DNA from 3 places in the Geobacillus sp. CX412 genome. Region 1 is predicted to be linked to each of the others. Evidence: riboswitches for the same ligand, from Rfam matches in the RefSeq annotation. Region 1 holds a riboswitch; each other region holds the start of a gene.
What was found. A riboswitch is a leader RNA that binds a small molecule or an ion and turns the genes downstream of it on or off. The one in region 1 is predicted to bind cobalamin.
Positions count from the first base shown of each region.

Region 2: it holds a riboswitch for cobalamin, as region 1 does, so the genes downstream of both, NXM86_RS09740 ((2Fe-2S) ferredoxin domain-containing protein) here and NXM86_RS05660 (ABC transporter substrate-binding protein) in region 1, are expected to answer to the same signal.
Region 3: it holds a riboswitch for cobalamin, as region 1 does, so the genes downstream of both, NXM86_RS14940 (ribonucleoside-diphosphate reductase subunit alpha) here and NXM86_RS05660 (ABC transporter substrate-binding protein) in region 1, are expected to answer to the same signal.

Region 1 is NZ_CP103461.1:1,085,694-1,089,588, forward strand. It holds gene NXM86_RS05650 (DUF7916 family protein) at 35-952, shown strand; partial or broken gene NXM86_RS05655 (PH domain-containing protein) at 1,239-1,852, shown strand; cobalamin riboswitch at 1,983-2,197, shown strand; gene NXM86_RS05660 (ABC transporter substrate-binding protein) at 2,327-3,283, shown strand; gene NXM86_RS05665 (FecCD family ABC transporter permease) at 3,249-3,895, shown strand, end outside.
Region 2 is NZ_CP103461.1:1,819,435-1,823,329, reverse strand. It holds gene NXM86_RS09755 (glycerophosphodiester phosphodiesterase family protein) at 1-748, opposite strand, end outside; tRNA gene NXM86_RS09750 (tRNA-Gln) at 1,184-1,255, shown strand; gene rraA (ribonuclease E activity regulator RraA) at 1,358-1,843, shown strand; cobalamin riboswitch at 1,903-2,094, shown strand; gene NXM86_RS09740 ((2Fe-2S) ferredoxin domain-containing protein) at 2,220-2,618, shown strand; gene NXM86_RS09735 (energy-coupling factor ABC transporter permease) at 2,615-3,355, shown strand; gene NXM86_RS09730 (energy-coupling factor ABC transporter substrate-binding protein) at 3,357-3,641, shown strand; gene cbiQ (cobalt ECF transporter T component CbiQ) at 3,638-3,895, shown strand, end outside.
Region 3 is NZ_CP103461.1:2,868,730-2,872,624, forward strand. It holds gene NXM86_RS14930 (carbon starvation CstA family protein) at 1-783, opposite strand, end outside; partial or broken gene NXM86_RS14935 (hypothetical protein) at 1,099-1,559, shown strand; cobalamin riboswitch at 1,706-1,903, shown strand; partial or broken gene NXM86_RS14940 (ribonucleoside-diphosphate reductase subunit alpha) at 2,027-3,895, shown strand, end outside.

The DNA.
Region 1 (3,895 bases):
ACGAGGATCATAATACAATAAGGGGAGTGTTTCCATGAAACGGCTGTTGGACTGCAGCGCTTCTGATTTTCGCAAGATGACTGGGAAACAATTAAAACAATCGATTCAAGCGTCAGAAGGAAGGGTAATCGTCGCGGAAGTCATTGGAGCCTTTGCGCCGCTTTATCCAGCGGTGACAAATGCAGAATTGGCGGCCGCGTTTGGGGCGGATTTGCTATTGTTGAATATGTTCGATGTGTTTCAGCCGGTTGTGAACGGTTTGGATACGAATGAGCCGAATCAGATGGTGGAACGTCTAAAGCAGCTGACAGGACGTCCAATTGGCGTCAATTTGGAGCCTGTTGACCCGAACGCGAGGCAGTTAGAGAGTCTTGCTTCTCTTCCAAAAGGAAGGATGGCAACAGAAGAATCACTGCAAGAAGCAAAACGTCTAGGTTTCGATTTTATCTGCCTAACCGGAAATCCGAAAACAGGTGTGACAAATAATGAAATTATCCGCGCGATCGAAACCGCACGTGCCGTTTTTAGAGAAGACGGTCTCATTATCGCGGGAAAAATGCACGCAGCTGGAGTGGCCGGCGAAACGGGAGCTAGCATTGTATCCGAAGAAATCGTTATGCGTTTTATTCGTGCCGGAGCTGATGTAGTTCTTATGCCGGCGCCAGGAACTGTACCAGGTGTGACCTTAGAAAAAACGGAAACGCTAGTTCAGGTTGCCCACGAACATGGCGCGCTCGTTATGCTTACGATCGGCACAAGCCAGGAAGGAGCGGATGAACATACGATCCGCCAAATCGCGCTCGCAAGCAAAATGGCAGGAGCCGACCTGTATCATATCGGAGACGCCGGTTATCATGGCATCGCCATTCCGGAAAACATTATGACGTATTCGATTGCCATTCGTGGCAAACGCCATACGTATATTCGTATGGCAAGATCGCCGCTGCGATAAAATGAACGACATTTTTATGCCATGAATGAAACTTGTGGTTCTTTTGTTACGTATATTTTTAATAAGAATAAAAAGGAGGAAAATCACATGTTTTCCCGGTCTCCAACTTGTTACGTCTGCGGGAAGCCGATAGAAAAAAATGAACCGATCTATGTGCGCATGAGGTATCCGGTGTACAGAGGAATGGTAGAAATTAAGGCTTTCCTTCAGCAAGAAGGGACCATTATTTGCGATGGGTGTTTCTCGCAAAAAACAAATAATCATGAAAAATGAGAGGAGCTATACTATGTTTGGAAAAGTCGCTGCCGATGTGCTTGGATTAAGCGATATCGGCTCGGTTATTAAACCGGAAAACTATGATAAAGTCGATGCCGATGATTACGTGATGCATGAAGACGGGGAAAGATTTATTTCTTAATTAAATCGAAGTCGGATGAGTATTGCTTTACCAATAAAGCGCTTATTCATTTGGATGGCACGAGCGCAACAAGCAAAAAACGCGTATTGCGCCGCTATGATTATTACAAACATACGATTTCCGACGTGTCGCTCGAAACGGCAGGCACGGTCGATTTAGATGTGGAGATTAAGTTTAAAATCGGCGCCCATGCCTATTCGATTGACGTCCATAAAAAGCATTTAGAAGAACTAAAAGATTTATATAAATCGCTGCTCGCCATCTCTGAGCTTTGCCATGAAAACAAAACGAAGCTCGAGTACGCGCATAAAAGTTTGGAATTGACGGCAAACGTATTCGGGCAAGTGAAAAGTGACACAAATAATTTCGTTGCCGATTTCAAAGCGGTGAATGAACTTGCGTTTCAATGGCTCGTTGACGCGAAAACAAAATATACGGTGAAAGACTTCGGCTTTGTGTTTGAACGGTATATTAATAATTAATTGCATTGTAACCCCCGAATCGCTAAAAGTTCGGGGGTTTTAATGAATTGAAAACAATGAAACTTTGAATTTTTTATTGCCAAACGATCTTTCTTCCTTTAATATTATAACTGTCAATTGTTCGACAATTTTATACAATAGCGGCAAGGTGCCGAATGGAGCGATTCGCTCCTAATGGCTTAATAGGGAATCTGGTGAAAGTCCAGAACTGTCCCCGCAACTGTAAATGCTGACGAAATGAAATCGCCACTGTACGGTGGAATGGCAAGCGCCGTTTGCCGTATGGGAAGGTTCAGAGTAGGATGAAGCATGAGTCAGTAGACCTGCCTTGTTCGCTTATAGTTTCCTATCTTCGGGGGGTGAGATGAGGAAACGGCAACGGTGGCTGCCTTCGTGTATACATATTGCCGTTTCTCGCTCATTCCGAGTTAGGAATGAGTTTTTTTATTTTACATAAAGAAGGGGGAACAAAAAATGAAAAAATGGAAACAGTATGTCATGTTGCTCGTATTCATCCTTACATTTGGCTTCTTGTTTGGATGTAATGGAGAGAACGCAAGCAAAGAGCCTGCAAAAAAAGAAGAACCGAAAACGGAACAAGCGGCGTTTCCGGTAACGGTAAAAGATGGATTAGGCGAGGATGTAACGATACAGTCTGAGCCAAAAAAAATCGTTTCCTTAATTCCAAGCAACACAGAGATTGCCTATGCGTTGGGATTAGGAGACAAAATCGTTGGCGTCAGCGATTTTGATAACTATCCGGAAGATGTAAAAAATAAGGAAAAAATAGGCGGCTTAGAGTTTAATGTAGAAAAAGTTATTTCGTTGAAGCCAGATTTAGTACTTGCCCATGCGTCTAGCGCACATAACTCGAAAGATGGGCTTCAGCAATTAAGAGATGCGGGTATTGCTGTATTGGTTGTCTATGACGCGAAAACGTTTGATGATGTATATCATTCCATCGAATTAATTGGCAAAGCGACAGGAACTGCGGACAAAGCACAAGAAATCATCCAAAATATGAAAACAAAATTAGAAGCTATAAAAGAAAAAGCAAAGCAAATTAAAGAGGAAGATCAAGCAAAAGTATGGGTCGAAATATCACCAGCTCCAGAAATTTATACAGCTGGAAAAGGAACGTTTATTGATGAGATGCTCCAGGCGATCTCCGCGAAAAATGTCGCCGGTGATTTAGAAGGGTGGCCGATGGTTACGGAAGAAAAAGCGGTCGCGTACAAGCCGGATGTCATTATTACAACATACGGCGGAGCGAAGCAAGTGTTGGACCGTCCTGCTTGGAAAGATGTCCCGGCGGTGAAAAACAAACGGGTGTATGATGTAAATACAGACTTAGTAAGCCGTCCAGGTCCACGTTTGATCGAAGGAGTAGAGGAACTTGCAAAAACAATTTACCCGGATATTTTTAAGTAATATATGGATGTATGCAGTTGCAATAACGGTCGTTATTACTTCGCTCTTGCTGGGGATATCGATAGGTTCTCTATCGATTCCCTTTTCTACTATTATCAAGATTATTTTTTCGATCTCGTTTGGGTTGCCGTTGCCCGGCGATGTTCCCGATGATCTCGTGCAAATCGTGATGGCGATCCGCCTTCCACGCGTTGTGCTTGCGTTTCTTGTCGGGGCATCGCTGGCGGTCGCGGGAGCTGGGTTTCAAGGGCTGTTAAAAAATGCGCTTGCCGATCCGTATACGCTCGGCGTGTCGTCAGGTGCTTCTGTCGGTGCTGTTTTTGTCATTTTCTTCGGTATTCAATTACCGTTATTTGGTACATTTACGCTTCCTATTGTCAGCATTATATTTGGCCTTGTGACGCTCGTGCTTGTTCTTTTATTTACACGAGCGGTGGAGCGAAAAATGTCCGTAGAGACCATCATCCTAGTTGGAATTATGTTCGGGGCGTTTTTCAGCGCACTTATTTCCTTAATGATTGCACTAACCGGAGAAGAATTGCGGCAAATTATTGCATGGCTGATGGGGAGCGTAGCGATGCGCGGATGGAAATATACGATGATGATGCTTCC
Region 2 (3,895 bases), 730 kb from region 1:
CTCCTTCTGCGTATTCGGCCGTTCGGTTAAAGACATCGTCAAGATTTTTGCGTTGAATCATTTTGGGGCTAAAAAGCTGGATAAGCGGAATGTCCTCTGGAACGATTTCCTGCAGTTTTCTTAAGCTTGCTTCGCTGAATGATTGGAAAATTACTTTTCCTTTTTTTAAATATCCGTTCTTTTTTAATATATCGACCAGTTTTTCTTCCATTCCTGGATATACATCCGGGTCCTTCGTTTCTATGTACAGAGCTACTTTGCGATCTTTCTTTTTAATGAAGTCAATGACTTCTTGAAGGGTTGGAATTTTCTCTTGTGCATACTGTTTTTTGGCGTATTCAGGATGTGTCTGATTAAACCAAGATCCAGCATCCAGCCGTTTGATTTCGGCAAGCGTAAAGTCTTTTACCTTCCAAGGGGCACGGTTGGGATACACTTCTTCCACGTTCGTTGTTCTTGTTAATGTGGAATCATGAATCGCAACCAATTCCCCATCTTTCGTCATATGCAAATCTAACTCTACATAATCCGCTTTCATCTGAATGGCTTTTTCATACGCAACCAATGTATGTTCAGGTGCATAGCCGGAAGCGCCGCGGTGGGCGATGACTTCGACGTTCTCGACGATAGGCTGCAATGTGGATGGATGGCGGTTCTGTTCAGCAGCACTGGCTTCTGTCGAAAAATAGGTGGCCAGCAATCCTAACGACATAGAAAGAGACAAACCGATTTTTGTTGATTTTTTCACTGATTCTTCACTCTCCCGTTCTAAAATGGGTTTCTTTCGACATGGTTATTGTAAAAAATAAGGGTAAAGTGAATATGGAATTAAGTTTAAAAAACTGTAAAAATAAAAAAATTATGATTAAAAAACATACGCTATCAAGCGTTTTGATTGTACTTTATTGAGAGAAATGCCAGGATAATGTCCACGAACAAAGCACGGTTGTTTATTAAGGAAAAGTGTGGTCCTATTTTGTAACGGCCAAACGTTTTTAATGATCTGCCAACTACATCAAGATAAATATATTATTTGAAAAAAGGATTTTGCCCATACTGAAATGAGTAAAAAATGAAAAGCGGATGAAACTTAGATGTTTTTATACATAGAGACAAAAACTTCTGGATATACTACAAATGTACAAATCATCTCATAAACAGTTTGGCAAGAACATGATAATATTGGGCTATAGCCAAGCGGTAAGGCAACGGACTTTGACTCCGTGATGCGCTGGTTCGAATCCAGCTAGCCCAGTCTCTAACAGGCAAGCAATGTCGCTTGTCTGTTTTTTTGTTGAAAAAGAAGGAGTTTTGACAAAGGATGTCAAATATAAGACATGGCAAGGAGGAGATTGTGATGAAAACAGCTGATTTATGCGATGAATTTTTAAGTGAATTGCAAGTATGCCAGCTGCCGATGCAATCTTACGGCGGCAAAGCGGAATTTTCCGGACCGATCGCGACGGTCGATGTATTTGAAGATAATGTGCTCGTTCGTGAGGCGCTCGAAACTGTTCCAGCGGGCACCGTATTGGTCGTAGACGGAAAAGGTTCGCGAAATTGCGCGCTGCTCGGAGACCGTCTTGCCCAGATCGCTTGTGAGCGCGGGCTTGCCGGGGTGATTATTCACGGATGCATTCGCGATTCCGCAGAAATCGCCAATATGCCGCTTGGGGTGATGGCGATTGGCACTTGCCCGGTGAAAAGCAAAAAAGAAGGAAAGGGAAAACGGGACGTTGCGCTCGAATTTGGCGGCGTTCGTTGGGAGCCAGGCGCCTATGTGTACGCTGATCAAGACGGGATTGTATTGGCGAAAACGGACTTATTGAAAAAAAGTGGTTGACGATATTTGAAAATTTGTACTACTATGAATAACGGAAATGTTCTTTGAAAAATCGACATTATATGCCAAACAAATAAGGTGCCTTTCTCATTAGAGAATAGGCTTAAAAGGGAAGTACGGTGAAAATCCGTCACGGTACCCGCCACTGTGATGGGGAGCTTTGTTGCATCATGTCACTGAAGGAAACTTCGGGAAGGCGCAACAAAGCGATGATCCTAAGTCAGGAGACCTGCCTTATTTGTTCGGACGGATACCTACGGGATTATAGGTAGACGTGCGGGAGAATGGTATACTTTTTTTGCTATATTTGTATGCATTTTTCTGCACCTCTGCGTATAGAGGTGCTTTTTATTTTGCAAAAAAGGAGAGACTCAACATGACAACATGGAACTTAATCGGAATGAAACATCATGTGCTGATTTGCAATGGAGGCAGCTGCATGCGTAAAGGGGGAGAAGAAGTAACGCTTGCCATCCGCGAAGAAATCGCGATGCTGGAGTTAGATGGCATTGTACATACGACGCGGACTCGCTGCAATGGCCGTTGCCAAGACGCGTGTGTAGTCATCGTTTACCCTGAAGGCGTATGGTACAACGGTGTGACGCCGGAAAAAGCAAGGGAGCTTGTGCGAAGGCATTTGCGAGATGGGGAATGGTTGGAAGAAACGATAACGTACCGTTATGAAGAGAAGCAAGGATTGATGATGTCAAAACAATCAAACGCCCCTCTAGGAATCTCGAAATTATGTAAAGCAACGGGAGGAACGAAAGCATGAAAAAATGGAAAGTCGCCCTTTTCCTTTGCGGTTTAGTCGTCTATTTTACGTTTACCGGCAGCACATCGGCATTTGCGATGCATATTATGGAAGGATTTTTGCCAGTTGGATGGGTGATTTTTTGGTGGCTAGTGTTTTTGCCGTTTTTTATCATCGGTATGCGTTCACTAATTCGGATTACACGCGAGCATCCGGAACTAAAGCTGCTCATTGCGCTGTCCGGGGCATTTGCGTTTGTGCTGTCCGCCTTAAAAATTCCATCCGTTACTGGAAGTAGCTCACATCCAACGGGGGTAGGGCTCGGCGCGGTGCTGTTTGGTCCATGGACGATGGTGGTGATGGGAAGCATCGTATTGCTGTTTCAAGCGTTATTGCTGGCACATGGCGGATTGACGACATTAGGGGCGAATGCCATGTCCATGGCAGTCGTCGGCCCGCTCGTAGCGTACGGCATTTATCGTTTCGGGAAAAAGTGGAATATACCGAGGCGCTGGACGATATTTTTCGCTGCATTTTTCTCTGATTTGGCCACATATGTTGTCACCTCATTGCAATTAGCGCTGGCGTTCCCGGATGCGACAGGCGGGATTTTCGCTTCGTTTGCCAAATTTGCCGGCATTTTTGCTGTTACGCAAATACCACTGGCGATTACAGAAGGGCTGCTTACGGTCGTCGTTTGGAATTTCTTATCCACTTACAGCAGCCAGGAACTAAACCAGTTAGAGAGGGGAGTGTAATATGAAGAGAAGTCTTTTTCTTCTTGCTATTGCTGTTTTACTGGTAGTAGCGCCGTTATTGTTCATTCATCACTCTGATTTTGGCGGCACGGATGGCCAGGCGGAAAAAATGATTCAGAAGCTCGCTCCTCATTATCAACCTTGGATGGAAACCATATTTGAGCCGCCAGGCGGAGAGGTGGAAACGTTGCTGTTTTCTGTGCAGGCGGCAATCGGTGCCGGAATTATTGGCTATATTATCGGTGTCTATAAAGGCCGGGCGAACCGAAAAGAGGAAACAAAATGATCCGGCAGTTTGACACAATTGCTTACAATAACCGCCTGCGGACAATACGTCCCGAACAAAAAGTGATATTTGCGTTTCTATTATTAATGATGGCCATCACAGGAAACTGGAAAACGCAAGTAATGATGACGATTTGGCTTGCCATTTGGATTATCGGTTATGCGCGTGTTTCGTGGAAGGTGTACGCCAAAGCCCTCGGAGTCGTGGCATTGTTTCTGATGGTGAGTTTTCCAGCTTTGCTTGTTTCCATTGAC
Region 3 (3,895 bases), 1.7 Mb from region 1:
AATCATTAAAATCGCGATCGTTTCACCTTTCAATGTAAAGATTTTCGCTAATGTCGGGTGCTCCGCCACATATTGTCCAGCGACAAGAGAAACAAGAAGCAGAATAAATCCCATTAATGACGCTTCCGCCACACGCCCTGGACGAATAAAGCGCATGTAAACTCCCATCAAAATCGCAATTGGAATCGTTGCGGCAATAGTAAACATTCCCCAAGGGCTTCCTACAAGCGCTTTTACTACTACCAATGCTAAAACAGCTAATAAAATAATCATGATTCCTAAAATACCAAGCGATGCAATGAACCCTGTAACCGGGCCAATTTCTTCCTTCACCATTTCGCCAAGCGATTTGCCATTGCGCCGCATAGACGCAAATAAAATAATAAAATCTTGGACAGCACCGCCTAAAACAACGCCGATAATAATCCAAAGCGTGCCAGGCAAATATCCCATTTGCGCTGCTAAAATCGGTCCGACAAGCGGTCCGGCGCCAGCGATCGCCGCAAAATGATGGCCGAATAATACCCATTTGTTTGTCGGCACATAATCTTTTCCATCATTAAACACTTCCGCAGGCGTTTTGCGACTGTCATCAAGTTCAAATACTTTGCGAGCGATAAATTTACTATAAAAACGGTATGCTACCGCATACGTACAGACAGCCGCGACAATCAGCCAAATCGCATTTACCGTCTCGCCGCGGTTCAATGCAAGAACGGCAAACCCTGCCGCCCCAAGAGCGGAAATAAGCCCCCAAAGCAAGACCGATTTTAATCCTTTCACGTCTTTTCCCCCTTTGTTGTTTTAATAATATTATATTAACTATTCTGAAAAATTCAAAGAATATTTTCTAGATATTATAAGGATAAATATTTTTATAGTCGTTTTATCACCATATCTTTTTTACTCTGAACATTCCTGCCTAATATTAATTTGTTGAATTTTGGGTAACTGTTTTATTATTCCAAAAAAGTATAAATCAGTTTTATTTGTTAAAAATGTAATATCAAGAAGATAATCATGAGTTTTTTGCGCAATGATTATATCTTCTTTTTTCGATTGCAACAACAAACAACACAAAGCAAAGAGTTAGGAAACGTGAAGGCAATGGAACAGTTAATGTGGTGCATTGCATTGCCTGGATTGGGCCAACTTCTCAATAAAAAATACTTCAAAGGCACTTTGTTTATTTTGTTGGAATTTCTCATTAACGTACAATCGCAATTCAATGAAGCAATTCGATTAAGCTTTTTAGGGAACAACAAAGAAGCGATTGATGTCGTTGATTTCCAATGGTTAATGTTCTATCCATGTCTATACTTTTACGCCATGTGGGATGCGGTAAAAGATGCGGGAGGTGGACAGTCCCCCTACTCCTTTCTTCCCTATGTGTTCTCTGCCTATTTCGTCACGATCGCTCTTATGTATTCCGCACATATTAAAATTTTCAAAATCGTTTTCGGTCCTATTTGGCTTCCGAGGCTTTTTGTCATTCCAGGGTATGCATCGGATTGTTGCTTCAATTTTTGTTACTAAAATTTCGAACTTCCCGCAAATGAGGAATGCCTTCTCACTAGAAAAGCATTCCTCATTTTTTCATGTCCTTACAAAAAATAGTTGAATTTTCTATCGTTTTATTATATGCTTGTACCAACAGCAACAACACTATATATTGTGTTATAAACTCATAAAACAACTAAATATAGTATAAAACCGCAAGCAATGGTGTCCATCCGGACTTAATAGGGAATCTGGTGAGAATCCAGAACTGCCCCCGCAACTGTATGTGTGGACGAAATGGAACATCCACTGTATGTGAAAGCTCGCTCGGGCGCACATACGGGAAGGATCCAAAGTAGGAAGAAGCACGAGTCAGGAGACCTGCCTTGCTTGTTTGCGTTTCATGTTCTCCGGGGAGCGAGAAGATGAAACGATGGTTGGAAAGGGCTTCTCTTGCCTTTTTTATACTGTCGTTTCGTCCACTCGACCCGAGTGGATTTTTTATGGAAACAAGGAGGAGAAACTGATGGAACTACAGGCGAACACTATCATTATTACTTCAGAAAACGGGCAAACTAAACCGTTTTCGCGCGAACGACTCATTTCCTTTATCCGCAATATAACAAAAGACTACCCGCATCTACAGACAGATGACTATATGGAGCGCATCATCCGCATCATCGAAAGCAAAGATACACTTTCTGCGGAACAAATCACGAATTACTTAATACTTGAAGGTCTTTCCTATATTAGTGAGGCAGAACCAGAATGGACGTTTGTCTGTGCTCACATCTATTTGCAAAAGCTATACAAAGAAGCGGCAAAACAACGTGGATATGACGCAAAACAACGCTACGGCAGCTTGTACGAGTTGATTACAACGCTTGTTTCTAAAGGCGTGTACGATCGCTCTCTTCTTGATGATTACTCAAAAGAAGAAATCAATGAGCTTGGAAAACTTATTGATCCAGATAAAGATAAGTTGTTTACATATATCGGCCTTCGCACGCTCGCGGACCGCTACCTCGCCCGCGACTACGACCGCAACTTGTACGAACTGCCGCAGGAGCGCTTCCTTATCATCGCAATGACGTTAATGGCGAAAGAACCGAAACATCGCCGGTTTACGTTCATTCAAGAAGCGTATTGGGCGCTAAGCAACTTATATATGACCGTCGCCACGCCAACGTTAGCAAATGCCGGAAAAAGCTACGGACAACTTTCAAGCTGCTTTATCGATACCGTCGATGACAGCTTGCAAGGCATTTACGACAGCAACACAGACATCGCCAACCTTTCAAAATCGGGTGGCGGAATCGGCGTCTATCTCGGCAAAATCAGAAGCCGAGGCAGCGATATAAGGGGTTTAAAGGCGTTTCGTCCGGAGTGATTCCATGGATGAAGCAGCTTAATAACACCGCCGTCAGCGTCGACCAATTAGGGCAGCGCAAAGGTGCGATTTCCGTTTATTTGGATGTTTGGCATAAAGACATTTTCGCTTTTTTGGACGCGAAATTAAATAATGGCGATGAACGAATGAGAACACATGATTTATTTACGGGCGTCTGCATCCCAGATTTATTTATGGAGCAAGTAGAAAAACGCGGCGATTGGTACTTGTTTGACCCCCATGAAGTGCGCAAAGTGATGGGATTTAGTTTGGAAGACTTTTATGATGAGGAAAAAGGCAGCGGAAGCTTCCGCGAAAAATATTGGCAATGCGTTCAAGAAAAGAGCCTTTCGAAAGAAAAAGTGCCAGCGATCGAAATAATGAAAAGCATTATGCGCAGCCAGTTAGAATCCGGCACACCATTTATGTTTTACCGCGACGAAGTGAACCGGAAAAACCCGAACGCGCATCTCGGCATGATTTACTGCAGCAACCTTTGTACAGAAATCGCGCAAAACCAAAGTCCGACCGTCGTGGAAAAACAATATACGAAAGATGGAAAGATTATCATTGAAAAAATCCCGGGCGATTTCGTTGTTTGCAATTTGTCTTCCATCAATCTTGCCCGTGCCGTCACCGACGATGTACTCGAGCGGCTCATCCCGATCCAAATGCGCATGCTCGATAACGTCATTGATTTAAATAATATCCCGGTATTACAAGCGAAATTCACCAATCAAAAATATCGCGCCGTCGGACTTGGCACGTTCGGCTGGCATCATTTGCTTGCGTTAAAAGGCATTCGCTGGGAATCAGACGAAGCAGTTGAATACGCGGACAAGCTGTACGAAAAAATTGCCTACTTAGCGATCCAAGCGAGTATGGAGCTCGCGAAAGAAAAAGGAAGCTATCCAGCGTTTCCGGGATCTGACTGGCAGACGGGCGCTTATTTCGACAAGCGCGGATATCGTCGCACCGAAGACTTTGACTGGGATGCACTCAAAG